DNA from 2 places in the Solibacillus sp. FSL K6-1126 genome. Region 1 is predicted to be linked to the other one. Evidence: a T-box and tRNA genes for the amino acid it is inferred to sense, from the RefSeq annotation. Region 1 holds a T-box; the other holds one or more tRNA genes.
The links. The T-box of region 1 lies ahead of tyrS (tyrosine--tRNA ligase). A T-box ahead of a tRNA ligase gene usually reads a tRNA of that ligase, here a tRNA-Tyr.
Positions count from the first base shown of each region.

Region 2: it has a tRNA-Tyr gene. The T-box ahead of tyrS (tyrosine--tRNA ligase) is inferred to sense a tRNA for this amino acid. The anticodon was not compared.

Region 1 covers NZ_JBBOPD010000001.1:3,063,934-3,079,843, forward strand. Annotated here, with positions in the region: gene MHH44_RS15180 (Yip1 family protein) at 178-789, opposite strand; gene MHH44_RS15185 (substrate-binding domain-containing protein) at 887-2,059, opposite strand; gene tyrS (tyrosine--tRNA ligase) at 2,155-3,426, opposite strand; T-box leader at 3,499-3,706, opposite strand; gene MHH44_RS15195 (transglycosylase domain-containing protein) at 3,809-6,682, shown strand; gene MHH44_RS15200 (acetylornithine transaminase) at 6,734-7,885, opposite strand; gene argB (acetylglutamate kinase) at 7,882-8,658, opposite strand; gene argJ (bifunctional ornithine acetyltransferase/N-acetylglutamate synthase) at 8,621-9,844, opposite strand; gene argC (N-acetyl-gamma-glutamyl-phosphate reductase) at 9,918-10,952, opposite strand; gene acsA (acetate--CoA ligase) at 11,163-12,890, opposite strand; gene MHH44_RS15225 (GNAT family N-acetyltransferase) at 13,055-13,687, shown strand; gene MHH44_RS15230 (acetoin utilization AcuB family protein) at 13,713-14,360, shown strand; gene MHH44_RS15235 (acetoin utilization protein AcuC) at 14,357-15,520, shown strand; gene ccpA (catabolite control protein A) at 15,592-15,910, opposite strand, start outside.
Region 2 covers NZ_JBBOPD010000001.1:3,630,448-3,646,357, forward strand. Annotated here, with positions in the region: gene MHH44_RS18090 (RluA family pseudouridine synthase) at 1-160, shown strand, start outside; gene MHH44_RS18095 (acyl dehydratase) at 201-749, opposite strand; gene MHH44_RS18100 (aldo/keto reductase) at 779-1,609, opposite strand; gene MHH44_RS18105 (long-chain fatty acid--CoA ligase) at 1,799-3,412, shown strand; gene MHH44_RS18110 (hypothetical protein) at 3,748-3,924, opposite strand; gene MHH44_RS18115 (VOC family protein) at 4,293-5,180, shown strand; gene MHH44_RS18120 (sporulation protein) at 5,294-6,061, shown strand; gene trmL (tRNA (uridine(34)/cytosine(34)/5-carboxymethylaminomethyluridine(34)-2'-O)-methyltransferase TrmL) at 6,100-6,573, opposite strand; gene queG (tRNA epoxyqueuosine(34) reductase QueG) at 6,590-7,723, opposite strand; gene MHH44_RS18135 (B3/B4 domain-containing protein) at 7,823-8,512, shown strand; gene MHH44_RS18140 (DIP1984 family protein) at 8,526-9,035, shown strand; gene MHH44_RS18145 (S66 peptidase family protein) at 9,270-10,181, opposite strand; gene MHH44_RS18150 (DMT family transporter) at 10,309-11,187, shown strand; gene nagB (glucosamine-6-phosphate deaminase) at 11,218-11,949, opposite strand; tRNA gene MHH44_RS18160 (tRNA-Leu) at 12,362-12,442, opposite strand; tRNA gene MHH44_RS18165 (tRNA-Cys) at 12,487-12,560, opposite strand; tRNA gene MHH44_RS18170 (tRNA-Gly) at 12,566-12,640, opposite strand; tRNA gene MHH44_RS18175 (tRNA-Gln) at 12,653-12,727, opposite strand; tRNA gene MHH44_RS18180 (tRNA-His) at 12,751-12,826, opposite strand; tRNA gene MHH44_RS18185 (tRNA-His) at 12,866-12,941, opposite strand; tRNA gene MHH44_RS18190 (tRNA-Trp) at 12,974-13,047, opposite strand; tRNA gene MHH44_RS18195 (tRNA-Tyr) at 13,058-13,141, opposite strand; tRNA gene MHH44_RS18200 (tRNA-Thr) at 13,148-13,223, opposite strand; tRNA gene MHH44_RS18205 (tRNA-Phe) at 13,231-13,306, opposite strand; tRNA gene MHH44_RS18210 (tRNA-Asp) at 13,329-13,404, opposite strand; tRNA gene MHH44_RS18215 (tRNA-Met) at 13,408-13,482, opposite strand; tRNA gene MHH44_RS18220 (tRNA-Val) at 13,501-13,576, opposite strand; tRNA gene MHH44_RS18225 (tRNA-Glu) at 13,604-13,678, opposite strand; tRNA gene MHH44_RS18230 (tRNA-Ser) at 13,696-13,787, opposite strand; tRNA gene MHH44_RS18235 (tRNA-Asn) at 13,797-13,872, opposite strand; rRNA gene rrf (5S ribosomal RNA) at 13,887-14,002, opposite strand; rRNA gene MHH44_RS18245 (23S ribosomal RNA) at 14,123-15,910, opposite strand, start outside.

The DNA.
Region 1 (15,910 bases):
TTCTCGCCCTTAGGGTCACTTCCCCCAGTGACCCTTTTTATTTTGAATTTCATTTACTTTTCATCCTTACATATAGACACAAACATTACATTCCGCTAACAATAAAAAAAGATGCTGTACGCTATAGAGCGGCAGCATCCTTTCTATTCAACTCGTAACAATCCATACTAAATATGCTTAAAACAAAAAGTAAGTTGCTCCTAGTACCGCAATTACTATAAACGAAGCAAAAAATGCTTTCCACTTAGATATACGGTGCACTTCCGAAATCCCAATAACTGTGATGACATATGTCCAAATACTGCTAATAATAATCAGAGTTCCACAAACAAATTGCAGAATCAAATCACCTAGTGATGTCTCCATATAGGAAATAGAGAAAAATGACTGTGGTGCGAATTGCATCCAGAACAGAAGAACCGGCAATATCCAAATATAAGGAATCATTGTCACACTGATCATGCGGAACATTTCTTTAAACTTCCCTGTACCACCGAATGCTTTTGCTGATAGTGTCAATACGCCTGCCGATAAAACTGTTGAAAGAAAATATAGTACTAAACTTAAAAGAAATGTTGAATAAACGATATCTCCCAGCGTATATTGTCCTGTAAATTCACTACCGATAAAACTGACTAAATTACTAGCAAACACTCCGATAATACCAACGAAAATGAAATAAGATAACTTTTTAGTTGTTAACACATAACGAATAGTATCTCGGGGTTTAACAGCAATGCTTAATATCGCATGTCGATCATCGACTGTACCTGTTAATTGCTCACTCAAAATAACATCCCCCTAAAAATATGTATACAATCTATTATACTGATATTTTTAAGGTGATACAAAATTATTGCTTCTTTAGTAGCATACCAATCTTTTACTATTCGGCAGATTTAAGAGATACATAGCCCGCCTTTTCCACTAATGCCTGCCCTTCATCCGAGAGCACCCAATCAATCACCTGTTTAACATTTCCTGTTGGCTCGCCTGCTGTCACAATATAAAATTCGGAAGCAATTGGATACGCATTGTTGCGAATTGTTTCTCTTGTCGGTGCAACCCCATCGATTTCCAAAAGTTTAATTTCTTTATTTTTTACCATCTCATTTGAATAGTAGCGGAAAGTATAACCGATTGCGTTTTTATAATTTTTATATTGGGACACTTCATTGATAATTCCGCCCATTCCTGTCGCTACATCTTCCGTTGGGGCTTCCATTAACGGTTTATCCCCCATAAGCCGTTGTAATGCTGTTTGTGATCCGCTGTCCTCAGGTCTTTGGAATGCACGGATCGCATCGTCTTGTCCGCCAACTTCAGACCAGTTTGTAATTTCCCCTGCATAGATTCCCTTAATTTGTTCGAGCGATAAACGATCGACTTTGTTTTTACTGTTCACGAAAAAGACAAATGCTTCTTTTCCAATAGGCGTCAAATGAAATTTAATCCCCTGTTGTTCTGCCTGGTGAATTTGTGAATCGGATGGGCCCGCTACAAATATCATATCCGTATTACCAAAAATCAGGTTCGTATAGGCTTCGTGCGTCTGATTCACCATCACTTCACTCTTGTAAGGATTATATTCTCTTTCAGGATAAAGATGCTCTGTAATGGCTGCATACAATGGATACAAAGCCGTTGCACCATCCATCTTCGGCAAAGGTTCCTCTATTTTTAAACTCGGTTTCTTATCCAATTGCACTAATTTATTCTGATCTGTAAATGGCTCATATTGATAAATATTCACTTCCGCGTCAACAGTCGGTACCCTGCCATCGAACCATTTATAAATTGGTTGTATCGAGGTGACGACCAAAACAATTCCGGCAATTGACCAAAAGATTTTTATACGCTTACTGTTTTTGTAAAATACATCAAAAATCACAAGGACAAAACCAATATATAAAATGACCGCAGCAGAAATTACTAACGGTATATAATGAATCTTGCCGCTAAATGCTACAAAAAATAACAATATGAAAGTGAAAAAGCAAACCGTCAGTAAGACAAAAATCGAAATGACAATTTTCCCTAAATAAGATTTATTTTCCATACTCCCACACCTCTCCTCCTATAGTTCTTTATGAAACGAAATATTCCTTTTAAAAAAACGTCCTGGAAAACTACTTCCCAAGACGTTTAATTTAATTAAGCAAATTTCACCATATGGTATTTTTTCTTGCCGCGACGAATAATGGCAAAGGCGTCTTCCAAACGGTCTTTCGCATCGATTACATATTCCAGATCTGTAATTTTTTCTCCGTTCACGCTAATTGCACCGTTCGTAACATCTTCACGTGCCTGACGCTTTGATGAAGAAATTCCTGCTTCTACGATTAACTCCACGATATTTTTGTCTTCTTTCGCCACTTCTACAGAAGGTACACCAGAGAAGGCTACTTTCATTTCCTCTACTGACAATGCTTTTAAGTCACCGGAGAATAATGCTTTTGTAATACGCTCTGCGGCTTCCAGACCTTCCTCACCGTGAATCAGACGCGTCATTTCTTCAGCCAATGCTTTTTGCGCTTTACGTAAATGCGGTTCTTCTTCAACACTTACTGCAAGGCCTTCAATTTCTTCACGTGACAGGAATGTGAAGATTTTTAAGTATTTCACAACATCTGCATCCGCAGTATTGATCCAGAACTGGTAAAACTCGTATGGAGATGTTTTCGCAGCATCGAGCCATACAGCGCCGCCCGCTGTTTTACCGAATTTTGTACCGTCCGCTTTTGTTACAAGAGGAATTGTAATACCGAACGCTTTCGCATTTTCATCATGCGTTTTACGAATCATTTCCAAGCCTGTTGTAATATTGCCCCACTGATCCGAACCACCTACTTGAATTCGAACGTTGTGATGATCGTATAAATGATTGAAGTCAATACCTTGGATTAATGTGTAAGCAAATTCAGTAAATGAAATACCTGAATCCAGGCGTGACGCTACTGTATCTTTATTTAAGATGTAGTTTACATTGATCAGTTTCCCGTAATCACGAAGGAAATCGATTAATGTCATTGGACCTACCCAGTCATTATTGTTTACAAGAACAGCACCATTTGCAGCATGCGATGAAAAGTCGAATAAGCGCTCCATTTGCTTTTTAAGTCCCTGCACATTTTTATCGATCTGGTCCATCGTCTGTAATTGACGCTCTTCTGAACGGCCAGATGGATCCCCAACTGTACCTGTAGCTCCACCAACTAATAAAATCGGTGTATGACCTGCTTTTTGGAAACGGCGTAACGTTAGCAATGGCACGATATGTCCGATATGCATCGAATCCGCTGTCGGGTCAACACCTACATATAGGGAAACCTTTTCTTCGTTTAATAACTTTTCCATACCTTCCGCGTCTGTTTGCTGGTATAACAATCCACGCCATTCCAAGTCTTGCAGTAATTCTTTTGTCATTTGTTTTCTCTCCTTTTACATGATGCGTCATTTACTTGTAAGGAAATAAAAAAGTCCCTACACGCAAATGCATGCAGGGACGTCAAATTTTTATTTAACGCGGTACCACCCGGCTTGAAGAAATTTAAATCTCTTTCTTCCACTTTAAGCGTCTATAACGTGACGATCCGTTCAGGCTCCAAGTACGTAATTCATAAATGCGTTATGTCTAGCTTTCACCAACCGCTAGCTCTCTATGCAGGGAACACATTTATTACTGCAAACTCTTCGTTGCCTGAAATTTATATTTTCTATTCTACCTAGAAAATAGTTGATGTCAATATTTATATTCGTTTATATATCAAATATGCTATAATAAACAAGATTTTAGGAGGTCGATGATGTGAAACAATGGCTCGAAAAATTAAATAAAAAAATCGAAATCCTTGCTTCTTCAGAAAGAATGCGCTTCGTCAGAATTGGAGGCGGTGTATTCTGGAATTTAACTTTACTGGCTATTATTTTTATAGCTGCGACACTGTTGTTTGTTGGAGGTGTAGGCGCAGGTTACTTCGCATCATTAACAAAGGATGAACCTTTGCGATCGAAAGAAGAGATGCGCGAACAAATTTTCAGCTATGAAGAAACAAGTGAACTTTATTTTGCGAACGATATTTACATAGGAAAGATCAGAACTGATTTAGATCGACGTGAAACATCGCTAGCTAATATATCCCCATCCTTAATTAATGCTGTTCTTGCTACAGAGGATGAATATTTCCGTGAGCATACCGGCATTGTGCCGAAAGCGGTAATACGTGGATTACTGCAAGATGTATCCAACTCGTCTACACAGACAGGTGGCTCTACCCTAACACAGCAATTAATAAAAAACCAAATATTAACGAATGAAGTTTCTTATGAACGTAAAGCGAAGGAAATTTTACTTGCGTACCGTTTGGAACATTTTATGACAAAAGAAGAAATACTCGAAGCCTATTTAAATATCATCCCGTATGGCCGAAATTCTTCAGGTCGTAACATTGCCGGAATTGAAACGGCTGCACAGGGTATTTTTGGTGTGTCCGCATCTAAATTAAATCTACCGCAGGCAGCTTATATTGCCGGTATCCCACAGGCACCTTTCACATATACGCCTTTTACAAATAAAGGTGAGCAAAAAAGTGCGGAAGGGATGCAGCCAGGTATTGACCGTATGAAAACGGTTCTTTATCGTATGCAGGAAGCAGGCTATATTACGAAGAAAGAATATGACGAAGCAATTGCCTATGATATTTCTAAAGACTTCAAAGGATATGAAATCCGTCCGGAAGAAAAATATCCTTGGTTAACAGCAGAGCTTGAGCTGCGTTCAAAAGAAATTTTCGCTAAAATACTTGCCGAAAAAGACGGCATTGACCCGGACCGTTTAAAAGAAGAAGAGAACTTAAATGAAAAATATACAATACTGGCAGACCGTACAATACGTTCAGGCGGTTACCGTATTTACTCAACGATTAATAAAGACATGTATGATGCCATGAAAAAAGTGACGGAAGAATTCACTTTATACGGACAAACATACAAGAAAAAAGGAAAAGATCCTGAAACAGGCGAAGAAATCGAAGTGGATGTTCCCGTACAAACAGGAAGTATGGTTATTGAAAACAAAACAGGCCGTATTTTAAGTTTTGTTGGTGGGCGTGACCATGAAATTGAACAATTGAATCATGCGACACAAGCTTACCGTTCAAACGGTTCAACGATGAAACCGTTACTTGCCTATGCACCAGCGCTTGATTACGGTGTCATTGGTGCAGGAAGCCCTGTAGTCGATGTGAAATTTAAACGTAGTTATGACAACTATGAACCCGTCAACTATATTCCAACACAGGAACTAGGAATTATTCCAGCACGACAAGCAGTTGCATCATCACAAAACTTAGCAGTACTGCGTTTGTATGATTCAATTTTAGATCGTCGTCCAGCAACCTATTTGGAAAAAATGGGCTTCTCAAAGTTGACTGAAGGAGATTATGTCAATCTTTCTACATCTATTGGCGGGATTACTCACGGGGCAACTGTCGAAGAAAATACAAATGCCTATACAACCTTTGCAAATAACGGACAATTTAACGATGCCTACATGATTGAACGCATTGAAGATCTGGATGGCAATATTGTTTATGAACATGAAGCTGCTCCAGTTGATGTATTTGCACCGGAAACTGCCTATATGATGACTGATATGCTACGAGGTGTTATGAAGCAAGGTGGTACTGCAACATTGGCGAAGAGTCAATTGAAATTCTCATCTGACTTTGCCGCAAAGACAGGGACTACACAGGACCATAAAGATGTTTGGCTAGTCGGATACAATCCGAATATTTCTGTTGGCGTTTGGTTAGGTTATGACCAGCCACGCACACTTTATGCATTTAATAACCGTTACCAGCATCCAAGTCAGCGTGTAAACCGGTTATGGGCTAATTACCTGAATACGCTTTATGACATTGACCCGGAATTAGTCGGTACGAAAGAAACTTTCAAAAAACCTGAAGGCGTTGTAACACGATCATTTTGCGGCATTTCAGGTCTGGCACCTTCTACTTCATGTGCCAATGCCGGTTTAGTTACGTCAGATTTATTTAATAAAAATGTATTTTTACCGTCTAAGCCGGATGACAGCTTTGTATCTTCTACATCGGTTGTTATTAACGGCAACACATATGCCGCATTACCAAATACACCTACTGAGTTTGTCCAAATGAGCGGATTCGGATTAAATCAGGCATTTGTTGACCGTATGTTAGGCAGACTGGGTGGTGACGCATCGAAATTATTGTCATTCACATCAGGTAAAGGTGTTGTAACCGGTGCACCATTCTCGGCAGACAGTGCACCACCACAACCTGTTTATGCTACATTGGCAAACGGTTCACTTTCGTGGACAGCCTCTTCATCAAATGATGTCGTCGGCTATCGTGTTTATAGCGTTACCGATCAAGGAAGATCGCTCGTACGCTCATTAAAATCTTATGAAGGGTACCGGGTATCTGTTTCACCAGGTGTTCGCTACATCGTCGTAGCAGTTGATATTACAGGATTGGAATCAGGCTATTCGAACGAAGTTGGAGAAGTTGTCGAAACGGCTCCACCGGAAACGGAAGATGAGGAAAATGTTGTACCCGGAGAGGTAATTGAAGAACCAGAAGAACCCGAAGATCTTGACGAAATTGAAGTTGACGTTGATCCTGTCGAACCATCAGGAGAATAACAAAAAAATCTCACCAACTAGTAAAATTGTTGGTGAGATTTTTTAATGTAATTAAATTGATACCTGTTCCTCTTTTAATACACCTTTTAATAAATTGACCGCTTCATCAATTTCTTGTTCGCTAACTGTTAAAGGTGGTAATAGACGAATCACTTTCGGTCCGGCTGCAACCGTTAATAGACCTGCTTCATCCAATGCGGCAACATAAGGTGCGACATCTTCGCCACCGAGACTTAACCCCAGCATTAACCCTTTACCTTGAACCGAATATTTTTCTTCCGGAAATGCTTCTTCCAGTTTATTTACAAAGTACGCTGATTTTTGTTTCACATTATCCAAAAAGGCATCATTGAATATTTGATCGATAACTGTTTGCGCAACGGCAACGCCCAATGGATTTCCGCCGAACGTCGTACCATGTGTCCCTGCACTAAACGTGTTAAAGAGCTTATCTGTCCCAAGTATCCCCCCAATCGGGAATCCGCCACCTAGACCTTTTGCCATTGAAACAATATCCGGTTTGATGACTGTCTGTTCAAATGCAAAACGAGTTCCTGTACGTCCGATACCCGTTTGTACTTCATCAACAATGACTAAAATATCCGATGATTGCTGGATTTCATGAATGGCTTTCGCGAATTCCTCCGTTACGGGATTTACGCCACCTTCACCTTGGATCATTTCCAGCATAATCGCAGCAGTATCAGCATCAGCTGCTGCTTTTAATGCTGTAACATCATTAAACGGCAAAGTTACAAACTCGCTTACTAATGGACCGAAGCCGTTACGTACTTTATCTTGCCCTGTTGCACTCATCGCTCCAAATGTACGTCCATGAAAGCTTTGTTCAAAAACGATGATTTTATGTTTTCCTGTATGCTTACGTACTAGTTTAATAGCCGCTTCGTTCGCCTCTGCACCGCTATTACAGAAAAATGCATACGATAAATGCAAATCTTCCACTAATGATGCAGCAAGCTTTTCCTGTCCTGGACTTTCAAATAAGTTACTAATATGCCATAACTTTTGACTTTGTTTTTGAATGGTTTCTACAATCGATGGATGTGCATGCCCTAAACTACATACGGCAATACCGCTCGTAAAATCTAAATATCGTTTCCCAGTCGTATCAAATACCTCTGTTCCTTTTCCTTCGACAATAGCGAAAGGTCTTCTTGCGTAATTTTGGAATAATGCACTCATTTCACTAGCTCCTCACTTAAAATAGTCGTCCCGGTTAAAGTTTCATTTACAATTTGTACAGAAGGAATGCCTGCCTTCAAACAGTTAAGAGCGCCCTGTACTTTCGGAATCATACCGCCGTAAATATGCCCGTCGTCAATCCATTGTTCGATTAACCTTGGTGTCACTTCCGTCTGATATTCATCCTTTATACGAATACCGGCAACATCTGTCACAAGCAGGAGACAATCCGCGCCGACTGCCAATGCAATTTCACTCGCAACTGTATCGCCATTAATGTTCAGCGCCTGCCCGTCCTTCGTTGCACCGATACAGGCAACGACAGGTACAATACCAGCTTCTGTCAAAGTATTTAACATATTTATATTAACATGCTTCACTTCTCCTACATATGCGTAAGTTTCGTAATTTAAAAATTCACTTTCGAGCAGTCCGTCATCAAAACCATTTAGTCCAATGGCAGAAATATTTGCTGAATGAAGTTCATGAACGAGTGAAGGATTTACTTTTCCGATTAATGTTGACTGCACAATGCCGATCATTTCTTTACTCGTTACACGCAGTCCGTTTACTGTATGGGACTCAATTCCTGCAGCGGCTAATTCACGATTAATCGCTGGCCCTCCGCCATGTGTAATAATGAGTTGGATCCCTTGTTCCTGCAATGCTTTAAAATTGCGAAAGAAGGCCTCGTTAAGACCTTCTAATGTACTGCCACCAAGCTTGATGACCATTTTACGAGCGGTATGATGCGTTGATTTGAACGTAGTCATAAGTCAGGTCACACCCCCATGCAAATCCGTGTCCTTTTCCAACTTCCAGTGACACAAATATTTTCACTTCATGCTGTTTTAATATTTCGATGAGTACTTCTTCGGAAAACTGAATCGGTTCGCCGTTTTCCACCATTGTAGCTCCACCGATTTTAATTGTAATTTTATCAGGATCGATTACAGCTCCAGAATAGCCAACTGCTGCAATAATACGACCCCAGTTTGCGTCACAGCCAAACACGGCTGTTTTCACAAGTGGTGAACCTACAACTGTTTTTGCGATTTTACGCGCTTCTTCATCTGAAACCGCTCCATCCACTTCTACTTCGATGAGCTTAGTCGCACCTTCCCCATCACGTGCAATTGACTTTGCCAAGTCTTCTGATACGAGACGTAGTGCTGTGTAAAAGTTTTCCCAGTCGGGGTGCGCCGAAGATAATGGGTCATTTCCTGCTAAGCCATTTGCCATTACAATAACCGTATCGTTTGTTGACGTATCACCGTCAACTGTAATCGAGTTGAACGTGCAATCCGTTACACTCGATAACGCTTTTTGCAGCTCTTCTGATTCAATATTGGCATCTGTTGTAATAAACCCAAGCATTGTCGCCATATTTGGTTCAATCATGCCAGAGCCCTTTGCTGTTCCTGAAACAATTACTTCCTTGCCATCAATGATCGTTGCATACGTTGTGTTTTTCATTACTGTATCGGTCGTTAATATTGCTTGAGAAAAATCAATACCGCTTTCTAGCTTAGAATCCGGATTTAATAGCTCTACACCTTTTTTAACTGGTTCCATCTTCATAATTTCCCCGATGACACCTGTAGAGGCTACCCCTACCAAACTAGATGCGATGCCAAGCTTTTGTGCTGCAAGCAGTTGCATTTCATATGCATCCAATAATCCTTGTTTGCCTGTGCATGCATTGGCATTTCCTGAATTTACGATTACCGCCTGCATTTTTTTCGTTTCATATACAACTTCTTTTGTCACTTTCAACGGTGCTGCCTGGACTGCATTTGTTGTGAATACGCCGGCAACACTTGCTGGTACTTCACTTACCAAAATTGCTAAATCTTTTTTCTTATGTTTAAGCCCACAATGAACACCTGCTGCAGTAAACCCTTTTGGTGACACGATATTTTTACTTGATAGTTTTTTCATCTCTATTGTTGAAGTCATCTAGTGACCCTCCCTTAATTTAAAGTCCTCGTCATAATATGGGGTTGATTTCTATCTATCTCTTCTTTATCAGTTAAATAAAATACGGAACGAGTTGTAAGCCTGTTTGCTGCGGAAGCCCGAATTGGACGTTCATGTTCTGAATTGCCTGACCGGCCGCTCCTTTAACTAAATTATCGATGACTCCGATAATCGTTGCCCGGTTTGTTCTTTCATCAAGCTTCACGTATATGTCACAGTAGTTAGAACCTTTTACTCGGTTTGTTCCTACAGCGGATGCCTCTTGAATCACCCGGACAAATGGGTGATTTTTATACTTTTCTGACAAACAGTCCACTAACTGCTTTTGTGTTACACCGTCCGTCACTTGTGCATAGGAAGTTGCTAAAATCCCACGTATCATCGGTACAAGATGAGTATTAAACGTTATTGTTGTTTCAATATCGGTAAACATCGAAATTGCTTGTTCGATTTCTGGAATATGCTGGTGTTCATTAATTTTATATATGGAGAAGCTTTCATTTGCTTCACTGAAATGTGTTGCTTGTGAAGGTTTATTACCAGCTCCCGAAATACCGCTTTTTGCATCGATGACCAAAAAGCTCGGATCAATTAATCGATTTTTTATAAGAGGCAGAATGGATAATAAAACTGCCGTTGGATAACAGCCAGGGTTGGCAATTAAATCAGCCTTTTCAATTGCTCGTTCATTCCACTCCGTTAGGCCGTAAACACTTCGCTCCACTATTTCCTGTGGCGCCGGAGTTTTTTTATACCAAGTTTCATAACTTGCTAAATTTTTAAGTCTGAAATCCCCCGATAAATCAATTAACTTTGGTCCACGTTCAACTAAAGACGGGAAAATCGTACTCGATACCCCAGACGGCGTACTTGCGAAAACGACATCGTACTCCGCCAATGCATCATCTTCCAATTTAAGTAATGGTTGATCATAAATATCCGTTAAGTGTGGAAATTTATCCGAAAATTGAGTTCCTACTTCTGAGGATGTAAATAACCCGATTTCTTCTACTTCTTTATGATTATGCAAAAATCGTAATAGTTCCAATCCCCCGTACCCTGTTGCACCGATAATACCTGCTTTCATGTTGTCACCTCGTCATTTTTGTATGGCCGAAAATTTTATACGAATTCTAAATGATAAAAATAAGTATAAGTATGTATATTTATTTAGTCAACTGTATTTTTATATAATTGTAGATTATTCTAAATTATCGTTCAATAATAATAACCGCAATAATATAAAAGGCGCCTACATATGTAAGCGCCCCGATTTAAGAAGTACTGCCATTTAAAGTTACTCTTCCATTGTTGATAAATCGCCTGCAGGCAAGTCAAGTTCCCAAGCCTTTAGTACACGGCGCATAATCTTTCCGCTTCGGGTTTTAGGCAACTTAGCTCTGAATTCAATTTCACGTGGTGCTGAATGAGCCGATAACCCTGTTTTTACAAAGTCTCTAATATTCGCTTCAAGCACTTCACTCGGCTCTACCCCTTCACGTAACGATATAAATGCCTTAATAATTTCGCCGCGGACCGGATCAGGTTTTCCAATTACGCCTGCTTCCACTACATCCGGATGTTCAAGCAGTTTACTTTCCACTTCAAATGGTCCAACTCGCTCTCCCGCTGTCATAATCACATCGTCTACACGACCTTGGAACCAGAAATAACCTTCCTCATCCATAAATGCAGAATCTCCTGAAACATACCATTCGCCTTTTAAAAAATAAGATTCATACCGATCAGGATTTCCCCATATTTGACGCATCATTGCCGGCCACCCTTTTTTGATCGCCAAATTCCCCATCGTATACGGCGGCACTTCATTGCCTTGGTCATCTACAATCGTTGCATAAATTCCCGGCACAGGTTTGCCCATTGAGCCTGGCTTAATCTCCATCGATGGGTAGTTGCAAATCATATGGCCACCTGTTTCCGTCATCCACCATGTATCGTGAATACGATGGTTCAAAATCTCCAATCCCCACTTCACAACTTCCGGATTTAATGGTTCACCGACCGATAAAACATGACGAAGCGTAGAAAGATTATATTTACCGATAATATTCGGACCTGCCCCCATCAACATACGAAATGCAGTTGGCGCACTATACCATACCGTGACGCCATATTCCTCAATTGCCCCATACCATGCTTGCGGACTGAAGCGCCCCCCTACAACGACATTTGTCACCCCATTTAGCCATGGACCGAAAATGCCGTAAGCTGTTCCAGTCACCCATCCGGGATCGGCTGTGCACCAGTAAATATCGTCTTCCTTTAAATCCAATACCCACTGTGCTGTCTGGTATTGCTGAACCATTGCATAATGGACTTGCAATACCCCTTTTGGAGCACCTGTTGATCCGGATGTATAATGCAAAATGGAGCCATCCTCCTTATCGACCCATTCAATGTCAAAATCCTGAGATGCCTCTGCAAAGTATTTATTAAAATCTAAGATCTTATCCGTTTCTTCAATATTTTCCCCGACTACAAATACCGTCTTTAAATGCGGCAGCTTTTCCAGCGGCACTCTGCTCAACAGTGCAGGCGTTGTAATGATCACTTTCGCCTCACTATCCATTAACCGGTCATATACGGCACCTTCCATAAACGCTTCGAATAACGGACCAACTATCGCGCCAATTTTCAATGCACCAATTAAGCTGAAATAAAGCTCCGGCGTACGTGGCATAAAAATAAAAACACGGTCGCCTTTTTTTAATTCCGCCCTTTCTTTCAACACATTCGCCGCTTTATTCGAATGACGTTTCATATCATAAAAAGAATATGTCTCTTTTCGGTTCCCATCATTATAATAAAGAGCCACTTTGTTTTTGCGGTGTGTTGTTGCATGTTTATCTATTGCCTCATACGCAATATTGACTTTCCCCGTTTCAAACCAAGAAAATGCTTTTTCACTATGTTGCCAATCATGATTTGCAGCTGTTTCCTCATAATTTTTCAAATTATGTTCCCCTGGAATAACTGCTAGCTTTTCCATCGTTTTCATCCCCATGAAAAATCCCCTTTCATTAAAAACTACAATCATTTTACAATAAAAATACTATAATAGGCAAAATATTTAAAACTTTCAATCAATTTAGTGACATCTCGCGAATTTAAGCGTATTTTCGCATGAAATAGAGTATAATAGATGTATTAAAAGCAGGTGGTGTGATTATGATTCATGTGAAAAATTATTATCGTCTTGAATTCAAAACGAGGAATGGTAATGTTTTAGTAGAAGGGCCCGTTCCTTCCGAAAAACTTGCTACCTACACATTACATGAAGATTTAAAAGCTTTTAGACCTTCCCATCAGCAGCATGAAGCACTTGTTGGGATTGCTAAACTGGAAGAAGGACGCATTATTGTCATTCGACAGGATAATATAATTGTCGGCTATGTTACGTATCTCTATCCAGACCCGTTGGAACGCTGGTCAGAAGACCGTATTCCAGATATGATTGAGCTAGGTGCCATTGAAGTCATTCCTGCTTTTAGAGGATCCGGCGCAGGCAAAAAATTATTGGAAGTGTCATTTATGGATGATGCAATGGAAGATTATTTAGTGATTACAACTGAATATTACTGGCATTGGGATTTAAAAGGAACAGGTTTATCTGTTTGGGAATATCGGAATATGATGGAGAGAATGATGACCTCAGTTAATTTTGAGTATTATGCGACAGATGATCCTGAAATAACTTCTCATCCTGCCAATTGTCTAATGGCGCGTGTGGGGGCACGTGTCGGAAATGAGACATTGGAGAGATTTGACAGACTTCGCTTTAGAAATCGTTTCATGTATTAATTCTTATCACAAAGGGGAATGAACTATGATTGTCGAAGAAATCATGCAAAGAGAGATACATACACTCCTGCCTGAAAACACGGTGCGCGATGCTGTGCGCCTTATGCGAGAGGAAAATATCCGTCATGTGCCAATTGTAAACAAAGAAAATGTGGTTGTGGGAATCATTACAGACCATGACTTGAAAAATGCTTTGCCTTCTCGATTGCGCGAAGAACCCGACTCTACGATTTATGATGCCCCAATCGAGAAAATCATGGTTAAAAATCCGATTGTCGGTCATCCGCTAGACTTCGTTGAAGAAGTGGCCATGACTTTTTATGATGCTAAAATCAGCTGTTTACCTATAGTTACTGCCGGCAAACTGGTCGGCATCGTTACGACGACTGATTTACTATATACTTACATCGAATTAACAGGCGCACATAAGCCCGGCTCTAAAATTGATATTCGGGTAAATGACAAACCTGGCATGCTTTTTGAAATTACAAAAGTATTTCACGAAAACAAGGCAAATGTATTAAGTGTACTCGTATATCCTGATGGTGAAAATGTGAAAACCCGAATTGTAAGTGTCCGTCTGCAAGTAATCAATCCGCTGCATATTATTGAAGATTTGCGAAAGCAAGGATACGATGTATTGTGGCCAAACTTACCTGGCGTCACATTATGAAAAAAGCTGTATTTATTTATTCACCAGAACAACTCACTTACAAATTTTCGGACACACACCCGTTTAACCATAAGCGATTACACTTAACGATAGATTTACTGAAAAATATTGGTGCACTTCAAGATGAGGATATCGTCCCTGCTCGAATTGCAACAGATGAAGAAATTGCGCTGGCTCATGATTTGCAGTATATAGAGATCGTAAAAAAGGCAGGCCATGGCGAGTTAACTGCCCAGCAAGGGGAACCATATGGTATTGGAACAGAAGATACCCCCATTTTTAAAAATATGCACGAAGCAAGCGCACTTTTAGTTGGCGGTACATTACAGGCGGTCGACCAGGTACTGCAGGGAAAAGCTCAGCATGCATTAAACTTGGGCGGTGGTCTCCATCACGGTTTCCGCGGAAAAGCATCCGGTTTTTGCATTTATAATGATAGCAGTGTAGCGATAAAATATATCCAGGAAAAGTACGGACTGCGTGTTTTATATGTAGATACTGATGCCCATCATGGAGACGGCGTTCAATGGTCCTTTTATGATGACCCTAATGTATGTACATTATCGATCCATGAGACCGGCCGCTATTTATTTCCGGGTACAGGCAATATAACAGAGCGCGGAAATGGTGAAGGTTACGGGACTTCTTTTAACTTCCCGATTGATGCATTTACGGAAGATGAGAGCTTTTTGGAAATTTACGAGCAGTCAATGCGGGAAGTATTTGAATTTTTCAAACCGGATGTCGTTTTGACACAAAATGGTGCAGATGCACATTATTTTGATCCGCTCACACATTTGTACGGCACAATGAATATTTATAAAGAAATACCGAAGCTTGCCCATAAATTAGCACATGAATATTGTGGCGGACGCTGGATTGCAGTTGGTGGCGGAGGCTATGATATTTGGCGGGTCGTCCCACGAGCATGGTCACATATTTGGACGGAGATGACCGATCAGCCTGCTCCGACTGGACCGTTGCCACAGCAATGGCTTGATAAATGGCAATCGGAATCACCTGTTCCGCTAATCCCGACATGGAATGATCCTCATCCTCTATATGATCCTATTCCGCGCAAAGCAGAAATTGAGGAAAAAAATATACGAATGCTTGAAAAAGCACTACATATTATTCGTACAGAAAAAAACCGTTCATAACATTTGCTTTGAAGTAACTATAAGGCTATAAATAAAACAAAGCGCCTGTCAGCTTTTGCCAGGCGCTTTTGTTATTTACTCGAACCACGCTTTTCTATGCGATGAGGTAAGATGACATGTTGCTGTTCAACTTCCTCTTTGTTCATATACTTCGTTAATAAGCGCATTGCGACAGCTCCAATATCGTATAAAGGCAATACAACACTTGTAAGTTTTGGTCGTACCATGCGCGCTAGTTTTGAATTTTCGAAGCTGATAATTTCAACATCATCCGGCACATTTTTTCCGCTATCTTGAATGCCATGTACTAGTCCAATTGCAAGCTCATCATTCCCTACAAAAATAGCTGTAGGCGGTTGCTGTAGTTCACTTAAATTCTCCCAGCTTTCC
Region 2 (15,910 bases), 570 kb from region 1:
CCAGATTCGTGTGCATATGGCGCATCTGGGCCACCCGATTGTTGGTGATACAATGTACGGTGCACGTGAAACCGCGTCAGGTGATTATGCATTGCACGCCATTCAGCTAGCATTTATGCACCCGTTTTTAGACGAGCAGATCATCGTGAAAGATAACTAAAAAAGAGGCGTTCGTAATTAAAATACGGACGCCCTTTTTCCTATCTTTTTTCACGCTCAATATAAGTTACTTCATTCGCTCTTGAAAATTGATAAATCAAGCTTCTACCGGTTGAGTGCAATTCTTTTTCTTTAATGACAAACTGATCCCCTGTTTTTGTTGTAAATGTGATATCTCCCTTGTTACTGCCTACTACATATTCATAAACAACTTCATCGAAATCTTCCCACCGATATTGTTGTTCCTCAAATAAATGATGTCGCTCCAATTGTTCCTGGCTAATCAACAAATAATTTTGAGTCGATAAGTACCCAATGCCAACACTCAATATAAAGAGTAATAGTCCAATCAAATAAACTTTTATATTACGCCTGTACGCTAAAATCCACAGCATCACTATCGCAACAAAACACGCCACCAGAACTAGTCTTAAATTAATTGGATTCGGAATAAACGTAGCGGCTGTGTTATTATACTGGAAAAACTCCATCTGAAAAATCGGATGGAAAATCATAATAAAAGGTGCAAGAACTACAATCGTTACTGCAGCCATCGAGAAAAACAAACTCGGTGAAAAGTTTTTAAACACAGTTTCACTCCCCCTAAGTAAAAACGATGTTAGAAATCAAACTTGAAATTATCAGGATTTTGTCCAAAACGTTCATTACGGTTCAATGCATTTAACTGCTGCATCGTTTCATTCGTTAATTCGAAATGATATAGTTCACTATTTTCTTTTATGCGTGAAGCTGTAACAGATTTCGGAATAATGATGACATCGTTTTGCAAATGCCAACGTAAGATGATTTGAGCTGGTGATACATTATATTCATCTGCAATACGAATAATCGTTTCATCGTTTAAAACTTTTCCGCGTCCAAGCGGTGACCATGCTGTTACCGCAATTTGCTGCTGTTCACAAAATGCACGTAGTGGTTCTTGGGTTAAATACGGGTGGGCTTCGATTTGGTTAACCATTGGCGCGACGTTGCAAGTTGCCAAAATTGTCTTTAAATGATGTTCATGATGGTTTGATACTCCCGTTACACGGATGAGTTTTTCATCATACAAGCGTTCAATTGCACGGTACGTATCTACATATTTATGTTCGACCGGCCAATGTGTTAAATAAAGATCCACATAATCCATATCAAGCTTTTTCAATGATGTTTCGAATGCACGTAAAGTATTGTCATAGCCTTGGTCGCTATTCCAAACTTTTGTTGTAACAAAGAGATCCTCGCGCGGTACAGAAGAATGGCGAATGGCTTCCCCTACTTCTTCTTCATTGTAATAAAGCGCTGCTGTGTCGATTGCACGGTAACCTAGATCAAGCGCTGTTTCAATCGCCTCAAGTGTTTCATCACGGTCTGTCATTTTATAAACGCCTAATCCTAAATAAGGCATTTCTGCGCCATTGGCTAATTTTTTCGTTGAGTGTAAATTCATTTTGTTCACCTCTTAAATTTGATTGTACTTATTATAACATTCTAATTATTTGCCGTTTATTAATCGCTATCAATTGTTAATGCTTACTGGCCAGTAAACTTATTATCTACTATATTCCCATTACCAGAATAATCTTCCAGATACAGGAGTATATATTATAATATATTCTCTTGGAGGAGCTGAAAAACTATGATGGATACACAACTAGTTTTGACTGGATTTTTGAAGCGTGCACAACGGTATTTCCCGAACAAACAAATTATCTCACGTACAAGCCCCACTAAGACACATCGTATTACATTCAATGACTATGTAAAAAGAACACATCGATTAGCGGATGCCCTAACAAAGCTTGGGATGAAGCGCGGCACAAAAGTCGGTACATTTGCCTGGAATCATCATCGTCATCTCGAAGCGTATTTTGCGATTCCGAGCAGTGGTGCAGTTTTACACACGATTAACATCCGACTTGCCCCAGAACATATTGTTTATATTATTAATCATGCCGAAGATGAAATTTTATTGATTGATAGCGACTTATTCCCATTAGTCGAGCCTGCACTAGGCCACTTGAAAACGGTCAAGCATATTATTGTCATGGGGGATGAATTGAGCGCTCCACAATCCAGTTTTCCGAATGTATATAGCTATGAACAGCTTCTTCAGGAAGCGGATGAAAATTTCGAGTTTCCGACAGATCTGGATGAAAATTTGCCGGCTGGGATGTGCTACACTTCAGCAACGACGGGTATGCCAAAAGGTGTCGTTTATACACATCGAAGCATCGTACTGCATAGCTTGGCACTAGGTCTTGCTGAATCCTTTGCCATTAAAGAAAGCGATACTGCCCTGCCGATTGTACCGATGTTCCATGCAAATGCATGGGGCTTCCCGTTTGCTGCATTGAATTTCGGCTCAAATATTATTTTACCGGGACCGATGATGACACCTGGCTTAGTTTTGGATCTGATTGAACAAGAGAGAGTAACGATTACAGCTGGTGTTCCAACAATTTGGCTTGGTGCACTTTCCGAACAGGAAAAACAGCCCCGCGATCTCTCTTCTGTCCGTTTAATCATTTCGGGTGGTTCCGCTTCCCCGAAAGGTTTAATTCAAGCTTACAATGAAAAACTCGGTGTTCCGTATATCAACGCTTACGGTATGACGGAAACTTCACCGCTTGTAAGTATGTCGCATCTTATAAGTGAGATGAACGACTATACAGATGATGAACAGTTAAACATTCGTGTATCCCAAGGATTGACGGTTTCGCTAATTGAAACAGAGGTCGTGAACGAAAACGGTCCGGTTCCATGGGATGGCAAAACAATGGGTGAACTACGTGTCCGCGGTCCATGGATTGCCTCAGAATATTATAATGATGAGCGGACAAAAGAAGCATTCCGAGATGGCTGGCTTTATACAGGTGACATTGCGGTATATACAAAAGAAGGCTATATCAAAATTACCGACCGCACAAAGGACCTTATTAAATCGGGCGGTGAATGGATTTCGTCCGTTGATCTTGAAAATGCCCTCATGTCACATCCTGCTGTATTCGAAGCAGCCGTAATTGCGGTCCCCCATCCAAAGTGGCAGGAGCGTCCGTTGGCATGTGTCGTTTTAAAAGAAGGTGCAACGGCATCTAAAGAAGAGCTCATCGAGTCAATTGAACTGGAGTTTGCAAAGTGGTGGCTTCCGGATGATGTTGTATTTTTAAACGAAATCCCAAAAACTTCTGTCGGCAAATTTCTAAAAGCAACTTTGCGGGAACAATTAAAAGACTACGAGGTTCAAATTTAACTAGAAAAAGTATAAAATCTTAGTAAGAAACGGATATTTTATAAAATTGATTGAAATGAAGGGCGAGTGTTCGTGCTGACGGTTTCACCTTTCGCACTGTGAAAACATTAGCTGACGGCTACGCCTTTCGCTACAAGCAAGCTTCCTGCGGGATGAGCAAAATTTATTTTGCGACGAAAGCGAAGCGGCAGGAGCACCGACGCCTGAGACTACAGGCTCAGGCCTTGCCCGCGGAAAGCGTTCCGGAATGGAAATCAATTATTATGCATAGCAAAAAGACGCCACTTTTCTTTGAGAAAAGTGGCGTCTTTGGATTATGTCCCAAACTAACTTTTTTATTTTCCCTCTTCCTGCTGTTCATCCTCTTCATCATCAAACTGCTGCGGATCTGAAATGCGTTCCGCTTCTTCCAATTGTCCACCGTCTCGCAAGTTCTCCATTTGCTTCCCGAGAATTTTCAGCTCATCCATCGTATTAGCCATATTTCCATTAACGATTTCTTCTCTTTTCATATAAATCCCTCCAAATTAATTTAGTATTATTTTTTTCCAATTTTGACTGATTTCTGTCATAAATAAAGTATTCATTCAAATAATTTATGCTATACTGAAAAAAGAGATAATTAAAACATGAGGAGGATTCTTCCATGAAATTACTTTTAATTCTTGGTGTCAGCATATCATTTTTAATCGCTATTTTCACAGCTGGCTATGATAGCAAACCATTCTCAAAAGAAAGATAATTCCACTAGCTTTCCAGTAAAGGACAATCGTTAATTAGCGGTTGTCTTTTTCATTTGACTTTTATTGTTGCATATTTTATATTAGTTACATAAAGTAAGTTGATTATAAAAAATAACCATCAAGGGAGATCATATATTATGGCTACACATTTTCATAAAAAACCAAATCTTTATCCTGCTCATGTTCAATTAAAAGTTTCTGACTTAGTACGTTCGATCGAATACTACACAACAGTTATCGGCTTTAAAGTATTACAGCAAACAGAAACGGAAGCATACTTGACAGCAGACGGACAAACAAGCTTAGTATCACTAGTCGAAGTACAAAATGCTCAGCCACTTAAACAAGGCTTTGCAGGTTTATACCACTTAGCATTACTATTACCCTCTCGCAAGGACTTAGGAAACATCGTACAGCATTTTATTAATCTGAATGTTCGTATTGGGGCAGCAGATCATGATGTTTCAGAAGCACTTTACTTAAACGATCCAGATGGAAATGGTATTGAAATTTATATCGACCGTCATGAATCGGAATGGACTTGGAATCAGGACGAACAAGTCCATATGGTGACAGAACAGCTGAATTTCCAGCCGATTTTAGCAGCTGCAGACGGCAATTGGAACGGCTTGCCTGCTGACACTGTTATGGGGCATGTACACTTATCCGTAGTAAATCTGGACAAATCGGAGCAGTTTTATACAAATGTATTGGATTATAATGTCGTGACTCGTTACGGTGCACAGGCGCTGTTCGTATCAACAGGTAAATATCATCACCATTTCGGCTTAAATACTTGGAACAGCAACAACGGCCATGCTCCAACAAACGATATGGTCGGTTTAAAATCCTTTACGGTCGTGTTAAAAAATGCGCAGTATGCAGAAGAAGTAAAACAAAGCCTGACAACTAACGGCTTCATCGTTGAAAACTTTGCAGAAGCACCAGCACACGGGGGTACTCAGCTATTCTCAACAGTGGATCCAAACGGTTTACGCATCATCTTTACATTAGATGGTGAATAAGGCGATGAAAATAACCTAAAGCACGAGCCCGAAAAATTTTTCGGGCTCTTTTTTGAAACTTTCTTTTCTATCCAACGTATACATAATTAATTACAATTAACGGAGGAATTCATTTGTCACTATTTAATAAAGTTTTAGCAAGTGTTGGTATAGGAGCTGCAAAAGTTGATACAAAATTGCACAAATCAACTTACACGTTAAATGAAAATATTTCAGGTGTTGTCGAAATCATCGGGGGTAGCACGGAACAGCAGGTTGATGCAATCTATCTAACACTTCATACAAACTTTATCCGCGAAATTGATGATAAAAAGATTAAAGATGTAGCGGTGCTGCACAAATACAAATTAAATGAGCCATTTACAATTCAGGCAGAAGAAAAACGCCAAATCCCATTTTCATTCGCCCTGCCCCCTGTTGTTCCGGTAACGACGGGCAACTCGCGTGTATGGATTCAAACCGGCTTAGATATTAAAAATGCGGTAGACCCTAAAGATAAAGACTTTATCGAGATTCAGCCGACTCGTCTTGCGAATGGTGTGTTAACAGCGATTCAAAACATGGGTTTCCGGTTGCGTAAAGTAGATAACGAACAAGCCCCTTCTTATTTACGCCGCCAAACACCGATTGTCCAGGAATTTGAGTTTACACCGACAAACAACACGTATCGCCGGTATCTAGACGAACTTGAAGTTGTCTTTTTACATCAATCACCAAACTCAGTCGAAATTTTATTGCAGGTAGATCGACGTGCACGCGGACTTGGAGGTTTTTTATCCGAAGCATTCGATATGGATGAAAGCTTCATCCGCCTCACATTATCCGAACACGACAATATCCAGGCAAAGCTTGAGCAAGTGATAAAAACGAAGAAGAAATAATAACAAGGCAAGAAGCATCAGTCGCTTCTTGCCTTGTTTTATTTTAAACCTGGATAGTTTTGTTGTCTTAGTACTTCGTAAATCACAATTGCCGCTGTATTTGATAAATTCAGGGAGCGGATATGGTCGCTTTGCGGTATGCGCAGACACATATCGGCACGTTCTTTTGCAAATTCTTTCGGCAAGCCTGTCGTTTCTCTTCCGAACATAAAGTACAGGTCACGTTCTGAATTTCTGAAATCATGTGTCGTAAATGGCTCATCACTATATGTTTCAATTAAATAAACATCGCCATCTTTACTGTACTCGATAAAATCTTCTAAAGAATCATGGTATACGACATTCACATGTTCCCAATAATCCAATCCAGCACGCTTTAACATTTTGTCATCTGTTGAAAAACCTAATGGACGGATTAAATGTAATGATGTATTCGTTCCAGCACAAGTGCGGGCAATGTTGCCTGTATTTGCTGGGATTTCTGGTTGATATAATACAATATGGTTTGGCACTTCTGATCCTTCTCTCTTAATGATTTAACATTGCCAGCCCTTTTTCAATCTCGGCCAGCACTTCTTCATCCTGCTCTGTTTTTCTGGCAGCCAATAAAATGTCCTCTGCCCCATCTGTTCCAATTTTTCCGATTGCCCATGCAGCCGTCCCTCTTAATACAGGGCGTTCATCTTCTTGCAATACTTGAACTAAGTCAGGCATTGCCGCTTCTTCTTTAAAGTGGGCAAGCGCTAAAATGGCATTGCGCTGAATCGGCTTTTTGCCGCGCCATGAGCCGGATACATGTCCAAACTTTGCTTTAAATTCCTTATTGGAAATCGATAAAAGCGGCTGAAGTAACGGTTTTGCGATTTCAGGATCCGGCGTGAATTCATCATGAATCCAGTTTAGCTTTCCTTTATTTTTCGGACACACTGTCTGGCATGTATCACAACCATACAACCGGTTTCCGATTTTGGCACGAAATTCATCGGGCAAAAATCCTTTCGTTTGAGTTAAAAAGGCAATGCATCGCTGTGAATTCAGCTGCCCAGGTGCAACGATCGCTCCAGTTGGACATACATCAATACATAATGTACAGTCTCCGCATTCATCCTCCATCGGTGTGTCAGGGGCAAACGGGATATTTGTGATGATCTCGCCTAAATAGACGTACGAACCAAACTCCGGTGTAATGATCGAACAATTTTTTGCGCTCCAACCGATACCTGCCCGTTCTGCAACTGCACGATCTACTAGTTCCCCAGTATCGACCATCGATTTCACCTTTACATTTGGCACACGTTCATGCAGCCATGCTTCAATGAGCTGCAGACGTTCACGAACAGCTGTATGATAGTCAATCCCCCATGAAGCACGGCAAAAAATACCGCGGCGCTCCCCTTTTTTTCCTTGCGGGGCATCTTGCATGCGTGAAGGATAGGCAATCGCGATCGCAATAATACTTTCTGCTTCATCTAATAATTTTAAAGGCTCTGTACGCAGCTCTATATTTGCTTCTTCAAAGCCTGATTGGTATGCTAATTGTTGCTGACGACGCAGACGGTTTTTCAATTCATGAAACGGAGCAGCGGTCGTAAATCCGATTTTATCAACACCAATAGATGCTGCGTATTTCACTAAATCTTCTTGAAGTTGATGAACTTTCATTTCACATACTCCTTTCAAATGATACAATAATTATAAACTTATTTCGTATTACATATTTTAGTATTTCTCCCATTAAAAACAATGTAAGAAGGTGTTCTCATGAATATTTCAATAAATGAAGCTCTTTTTTCTGTCAATGAGCAATTAAAAATTGGCCTTATCCATTATAGCAAAATTATCGTTGAAGAATCTCCTCAAATGATTAAAGGTCGCACACAACTTTATCAGGAAAATCTATATTTGGAATTACAGGAAACACCTGTGACAGAACGTCCTGGTATTAAAGAGTGGCGCCAGCTTTGGAAGGCTTTTGGCGGGGACCCGAACCGGTACCGTCACTCTGCGGAAAGCTTAATGCGCCGTATCGCCAAACAGCAATATTTAGCACCGTTCCATTCGGCTGTTGATTTAAATAACTTCTTCTCCCTGCAATACGAAATTCCTGTTGGCATTTATGATGCAGAAAGTATTGATGGTAATGTGGAAATCAATGTCGGCAATGCATCGACAGGCTATGAAGGAATTAATGGACGCTTTAATTCATTGGATAACATCATCCACGCCAAAGATGCAACCGGTCCATTCGGCAGCCCCTTTGTTGATTCAAAAAGAACGGCAGTGACAGAAGCTACGACAAATGCGCTGCAAATCTTTTATTTACGCCCTTCCCTCAGTGGAAAGGAAGCTGCTGAAATACTAGGCAGTGCAGGAAACATGTTTACACAAATTAGCGGTGGCGAATATGAAGTACATATTCTTTCAAGGGAAAATCCAAAAGTTCATATTTAAGGAGTGAAATCGTTTGACTATAAACTTAGCTGAGGCAGTAAAACTAAAAAGTATCATTACGAAAAGAATCCAGGAACGAACAATACAAGTGCATTCATTAACACATGCTATCATTGAAAAAGGCGAACAGCCGAAAACACCTGATTATACACTCGAAATGCTTGAAGCCGAGTTAAAAGAGCTTCGTTATGATTCACGTAAACTTGATGCCCTGATCTACCGGGCTAATATCGACAATACTATTGTGTTTAAAGATGAGGAAATGCCTATTGTAGAGGCGATTGAACTTGCGAGTCAATTACGTGCAGAAGCACAATTTTGCAAAAACCTTGGTTCTGAGGAAAAAGAGGCTTTCTACCATAATTCCGGTGATGCCATACTTTACCGTGTAGCATTGTATGATCCAATGACATACCGAAACCGTGCAAATGAGCTTGAAAAGGAAGCACATCGCCTTTCCAATTTAATTAATGCCAAAAACTATCAAGTTGAAATTGAATTTGATGACAGTAACTATTTCTAAACCTAGGGCGGTGAGACTCCAAACTAGGTAATAACGGGCGATTTTTGCTTCGGCATCCCCAACTAATGGTCAAACCGATGACCCTTTACCGTTTACACTGTTACCTTTCACACATAACCAACTATAGTAAAAGCTAACACAATCGTAATTGAGTATTTTTGCTCGCCCGTTATTAAAAGACACCTGCTCACTTACACGTGAAAAGGTGTCTTTGCTTTTTATTTCAGCTAAATCCTACTCTACACCCGGTAAAATGCTTAATGTCTTTTCATCTGCATCTAATAATACGTCCACACCTAATGGAATCGCAATATTAGGCTCGCAGTGGCCAATTTTAAACCCTGCTACTGCCGGTTTGTTAAACGGCTTCAAATACCCTTCTATTACCTTCAGCACATCTTCATAGCTGTATGTATCATCCGGCATATTAAAGTCTGCTATTACAAAGCCTGCTGCAAGCTCCAGCTTTCTTGAAAGACGCAGCTGATTCAGCATTAAATCAATTTGCTCAATTGTTTCACCTAAATCTTCAAGTAGTAAAATTTTATTGCGCACATCAATTTCAAATTTAGTTCCAAGTGTGCTGACAATACGGTTTAAATTTCCGCCTGTCAATTCGCCGCGTACAGCTCCCGGTATAATTGTCGTAAGAGGTGAAATGCTTTCTGTATACTGAATTTCAATCGGCTGGAATAGCTGCTGGAACATTTTTTTAGAAAGAGGGTCCAGTTCCCCTTTTGGACTAGACAGCATCGGACCATGGAATGTCACTAAATTTGCAAACTCGTTTACTTGTGTATGTAAAGTCGTCACATCGGAAAAGCCCCAAATTATTTTCGGATTGTCCTCGATTAATGGATAGCTTATCTTATCGATGATTCTTGAGATTCCGTAGCCGCCCTTCACTAAAAAGACTGCCTTCACTTCCGGATCAACAATCATTTGGTGGAAGTCTTTAATCCGCTCCTCGTCGGAACCTGCCAAATAGCCTTCGTATGCCTGTACCGTATTACCAAGCTTATACTTTAAACCTAATTCCTCTAAAAACGCTAATTTATCCCCTAATGATTCTATATTAAGCGGACTACTTAAATTAACTAATCCTACTGTATCGCCATGCTGTAACCTTGCTGGTCGAATTTTCATGCCAATGACCTCCTTTTGCTTCTGTCGTTATTGTATCATAGCGTTTTATGTAAAGCGCATTGCAAATTCCATGTGGTTGTCCCTATAATAGATAAAATCAATTTCCAATATAAGGAGATGCTCAATAATGAAATTTCCACCACAGCTACTGCTCATTTTGGCTACTTTATTGTGGGGTGGCAACTTTGTAATTGGACGAGCTGTTTCAGGAGATATTCCTCCGATTACACTTGCCTTTTTACGTTGGATTGTCGCCTTTCTAGTATTTTTCCCAATCGCTTACAACCGGACGAAAAAAGAATGGCCTGCGCTGAAACAGCATTGGGGTGCTGTCATCATTTTAGCAATAACAGGAGTTGCCGCATTCAATACACTCGTCTACATCGGCTTGCATGATACAACATCCATTAATGCATCTTTAATGAATTCATCAACACCGATTATTATATACATACTGAGCTTTATCTTTTTAAAAGAACGGTTAACGAAGTTCCAAATGATCGGCACACTGCTTTCTTTAGCCGGAGTGCTCTTTATTATATCCGGAGGCTCATTACAAAGCCTGCTTTCATTTTCATTCAACAAAGGGGACTTAATCGTTTTGATTGCGGTAGTGTGCTGGAGTTTCTATTCATTACTCATTAAAAAGTACGCAGGTAAGCTGCCGGGTTATTCAACGTTTTTAGTGACGATTGCAATCGGAGCTATTATGTTACTTCCGTTCGCAGTATATGAACTACTAACAACATCACAAGCAATCGTATGGAACGCTTCGACAATTGGGGCGATTTTTTATGTAGGGATCATTGCTTCGATAGTTGCCTTTTTAAGCTGGAACAATGGCGTTGTCTCATTAGGAGCAAACAAAGCAGGAATCTATTTAAACTTCATTCCTCTATTTGCCACAATCTTTGCTGTACTGTTTTTAAATGAGCAACTCCTCATCGCTCAAGTAATCGGAGGCATTGCGGTAATTACAGGAGTATTTATTTCATCGATCAAATAATGGAGTGCACAATGTATGCACTCCTTTACCTTATTTTACATCTGTATAAATAACCGTCACATCTGGATGGTTGTGCAGTGCGCTCGCAGGGAAATCTTCTGTTACGACACCGCTGCGTAAACGTTCAAATGCCTCCTGTTTTGATGCACCTGAAATTAATAATACAATCTTTTTAGAACTTAAAATCGTTTTGATTCCCATTGTAATGGCATGTGTCGGCACATCATCAATTGAATCAAAATAGACTTGATTCGCTTCACGTGTAGACTGTGCAAGCTCTACAATATTTGTACCTAAATCAAAAGGAGTTCCAGGTTCATTAAAACCGATATGTCCATTTACACCAATTCCTAAAAGCTGTATATCAATATTTCCCGCCGCATTAATCAATGCATCATATTCAGCGGCAGCTTTTTCTAAATTCGACTTATTACCAGCTGGTAAATAAATATTTTCCCGTTTCATATCGATATGATTAAACAGGTTATAGTCCATATAATAATGGTAGCTCGCTTCATTTGCCGGATTAATACCGATATATTCATCCAAGTTGAAAGACTTGGCTTGTTTAAAAGATACTTCGCCTGCCTTATACGCAGCTACAAGCTTTTTATAAAAGCCTTCCGGGGTACCTCCTGTAGCCATTCCAAATACCGTTGAACTATCCTTTTTTAATTGATCTATAAAAATTGTTGCAGCAATTTTACTCAACTCACCATAGTTTGCCGCTTCAATCCACTTAAAATTTGTTGCTACATTCATTTGTTTAATTCCCTACTTCCTCGCTATATTCCATAATTTATATCACTTAAATAAAATGCGTTTTTTTAAAATTCATTCCTAACATCACTATGTTAATTTTATAGTAAATAATTTTAATACGCCAGAAAAAACGTGCAGGATTTTCTGGAAAACATACTAATTTCCTTTGTATATAATATGATATTCTCCCATACTAATTTCCCAATATTCCGTACGCAGACTTTATTTTTCTCATTATCATATAAAAGAATCGATGAATCTATTCTTTCCTAATTTCACTTATAAATACCACTGTTGAAGTCGGATTCTATAATCTATTCTATGCTCTCTAAAAAGATTATGGGACTTTATATATCGATTATAAAAATAAAAAAAGACCTCACAGTATGAACTGTGAAGTCTTTTTTTCAGATACCGAGTGTGGGACTTGAACCCACACGCCTCGCGGCAACGGATTTTGAGTCCGTCGTGTCTGCCATTCCACCAACTCGGCAAAATAAGGTAAAAAAAAATCGGTTTCTCCGATTAAATAAAATATGGAGGCGGCAACCGGATTTGAACCGGTGATAAAGGTGTTGCAGACCTGTGCCTTACCACTTGGCTATGCCGCCATATTTGGAGCGGAAGACGAGGTTCGAACTCGCGACCCCCACCTTGGCAAGGTGGTGTTCTACCACTGAACTACTTCCGCAAAATAAAAAAATGGCTGGGGTACCTGGATTCGAACCAGGGCATGACGGAATCAAAATCCGTTGCCTTACCGCTTGGCTATACCCCAAATATTTAAATTATGATATAGAATGGGGCGACTGATGGGAATCGAACCCACGAATGCCTGAACCACAATCAGGTGCGTTAACCACTTCGCCACAACCGCCACTATATTATAATTTTAACACTTAAACCTAAATAAAAATGGGGCGACTGATGGGAATCGAACCCACGAATGCCTGAACCACAATCAGGTGCGTTAACCACTTCGCCACAACCGCCACTATATTATTTTAAGTATTTTTAAGTTATTTGGCAGGGGCAGTAGGAATCGAACCCACACTGACGGTTTTGGAGACCGTAGTTCTACCTTTAAACTATGCCCCTATCAAAAGGATGGTGGAGGGGGACGGATTCGAACCGCCGAACCCTAAGGAGCGGATTTACAGTCCGCCGCGTTTAGCCACTTCGCTACCCCTCCAGGTAATGGTGCCGGCGAAAGGAGTCGAACCCTCGACCTACTGATTACAAGTCAGTTGCTCTACCAACTGAGCTACACCGGCAAAAATATGGTGGGTTTGGACGGAATCGAACCGCCGACACTTAGAGCTTCAATCTAATGCTCTACCAACTGAGCTACAAACCCACAAATTAATTTTTTAAAAAAATGGCGGTCCCGACCGGGATCGAACCGGCGATCTCCTGCGTGACAGGCAGGCATGTTAACCGCTACACCACGGGACCATTTGGTTGCGGGGGCAGGACTTGAACCTGCGACCTTCGGGTTATGAGCCCGACGAGCTACCACTGCTCCACCCCGCGATAATACTATTTGTTTAATGGTGGAGGATGACGGGCTCGAACCGCCGACCCCCTGCTTGTAAGGCAGGTGCTCTCCCAGCTGAGCTAATCCTCCAATGCTGGATACTACTTATGTATCTTTTGGTGACCCGTACGGGATTCGAACCCGTGTTACCGCCGTGAAAGGGCGGTGTCTTAACCACTTGACCAACGGGCCTCTTTATAAATTAAGCCTGGCGGAGAGTAAGGGATTTGAACCCTTGATGCAGGGTTACCCGCATACACGATTTCCAATCGTGCTCCTTCGGCCACTCGGACAACTCTCCAAGATTTAATGGCTCCGAAGGCAGGACTCGAACCTGCGACCTGCCGGTTAACAGCCGGATGCTCTACCAACTGAGCTACTTCGGAATAATTCTATAACAGCCTAGCGACGTCCTACTCTCACAGGGGGAAGCCCCCAACTACCATCGGCGCTAAAGAGCTTAACTTCCGTGTTCGGTATGGGAACGGGTGTGACCTCTTTGCCATCATCACTAGACTATTTAATCGAAAGACATTATTTATTGTATCATACTTTTCTTATTTGTCAAGTATTTATATAATAATTTTTCATTCTTTCAAAACTGGATAAACGTTTCATTGAATTGAGCAATAAAATGTGGTTAAGTCCTCGACCGATTAGTATTCGTCAGCTGCATGCGTCACCGCACTTCCACCTCGAACCTATCTACCTGATCGTCTTTCAGGGGTCTTACTTACTTGCGTAATGGGAAATCTCATCTTGAGGGGGGCTTCATGCTTAGATGCTTTCAGCACTTATCCCGTCCATACATAGCTACCCAGCGATGCCTTTGGCAAGACAACTGGTACACCAGCGGTATGTCCATCCCGGTCCTCTCGTACTAAGGACAGCTCCTCTCAAATTTCCTACGCCCACGACGGATAGGGACCGAACTGTCTCACGACGTTCTGAACCCAGCTCGCGTACCGCTTTAATGGGCGAACAGCCCAACCCTTGGGACCGACTACAGCCCCAGGATGCGATGAGCCGACATCGAGGTGCCAAACCTCCCCGTCGATGTGGACTCTTGGGGGAGATAAGCCTGTTATCCCCGGGGTAGCTTTTATCCGTTGAGCGATGGCCCTTCCATGCGGAACCACCGGATCACTAAGCCCGTCTTTCGACCCTGCTCGACTTGTAGGTCTCGCAGTCAAGCTCCCTTATGCCTTTACACTCTACGAATGATTTCCAACCATTCTGAGGGAACCTTTGGGCGCCTCCGTTACTCTTTAGGAGGCGACCGCCCCAGTCAAACTGTCCGCCTGACACTGTCTCCTACCCCGCTAAGGGGCATGGGTTAGAAGTTCAATACAACCAGGGTAGTATCCCACCGACGCCTCCTTCGAAGCTGGCGCTCCGAGATCTCTGGCTCCTACCTATCCTGTACAAGTTGTACCAAAATTCAATATCAGGCTACAGTAAAGCTCCACGGGGTCTTTCCGTCCTGTCGCGGGTAACCTGCATCTTCACAGGTACTATAATTTCACCGAGTCTCTCGTTGAGACAGTGCCCAGATCGTTACGCCTTTCGTGCGGGTCGGAACTTACCCGACAAGGAATTTCGCTACCTTAGGACCGTTATAGTTACGGCCGCCGTTTACTGGGGCTTCAATTCACAGCTTCGCTTGCGCTAACCGCTCCTCTTAACCTTCCAGCACCGGGCAGGCGTCAGCCCCTATACGTCACCTTACGGTTTTGCAGAGACCTGTGTTTTTGCTAAACAGTCGCCTGGGCCTATTCACTGCGGCTTCTCTAGGCTATGCACCCAAAGAAGCACCCCTTCTCCCGAAGTTACGGGGTCATTTTGCCGAGTTCCTTAACGAGAGTTCTCTCGCACACCTTAGGATTCTCTCCTCGACTACCTGTGTCGGTTTGCGGTACGGGCACCTCTCACCTCGATAGAGGCTTTTCTTGGCAGTGTGAAATCAGGAACTTCGCTCATACGAGCTCGTCATCACAGCTCAACGTTAAAGTATGCGGATTTGCCTACATACACGCCTTACTGCTTGAACACGCGCAACCAACGGCGTGCTTACCCTATCCTACTGCGTCCCCCCATTTCTCAAACGGTGAGGAGGTGGTACAGGAATATCAACCTGTTGTCCATCGCCTACGCCTATCGGCCTCGGCTTAGGTCCCGACTAACCCTGAGCGGACGAGCCTTCCTCAGGAAACCTTAGTCATACGGTGCATGGGATTCTCACCCATGTTTCGCTACTCATACCGGCATTCTCACTTCTAACCGCTCCACCAGTCCTTCCGGTCTGACTTCAACGCTGTTAGAACGCTCTCCTACCACGCATACTCTAAGTATGCATCCACAGCTTCGGTGAATCGTTTAGCCCCGATACATTTTCGGCGCAGCGTCACTCGACCAGTGAGCTAT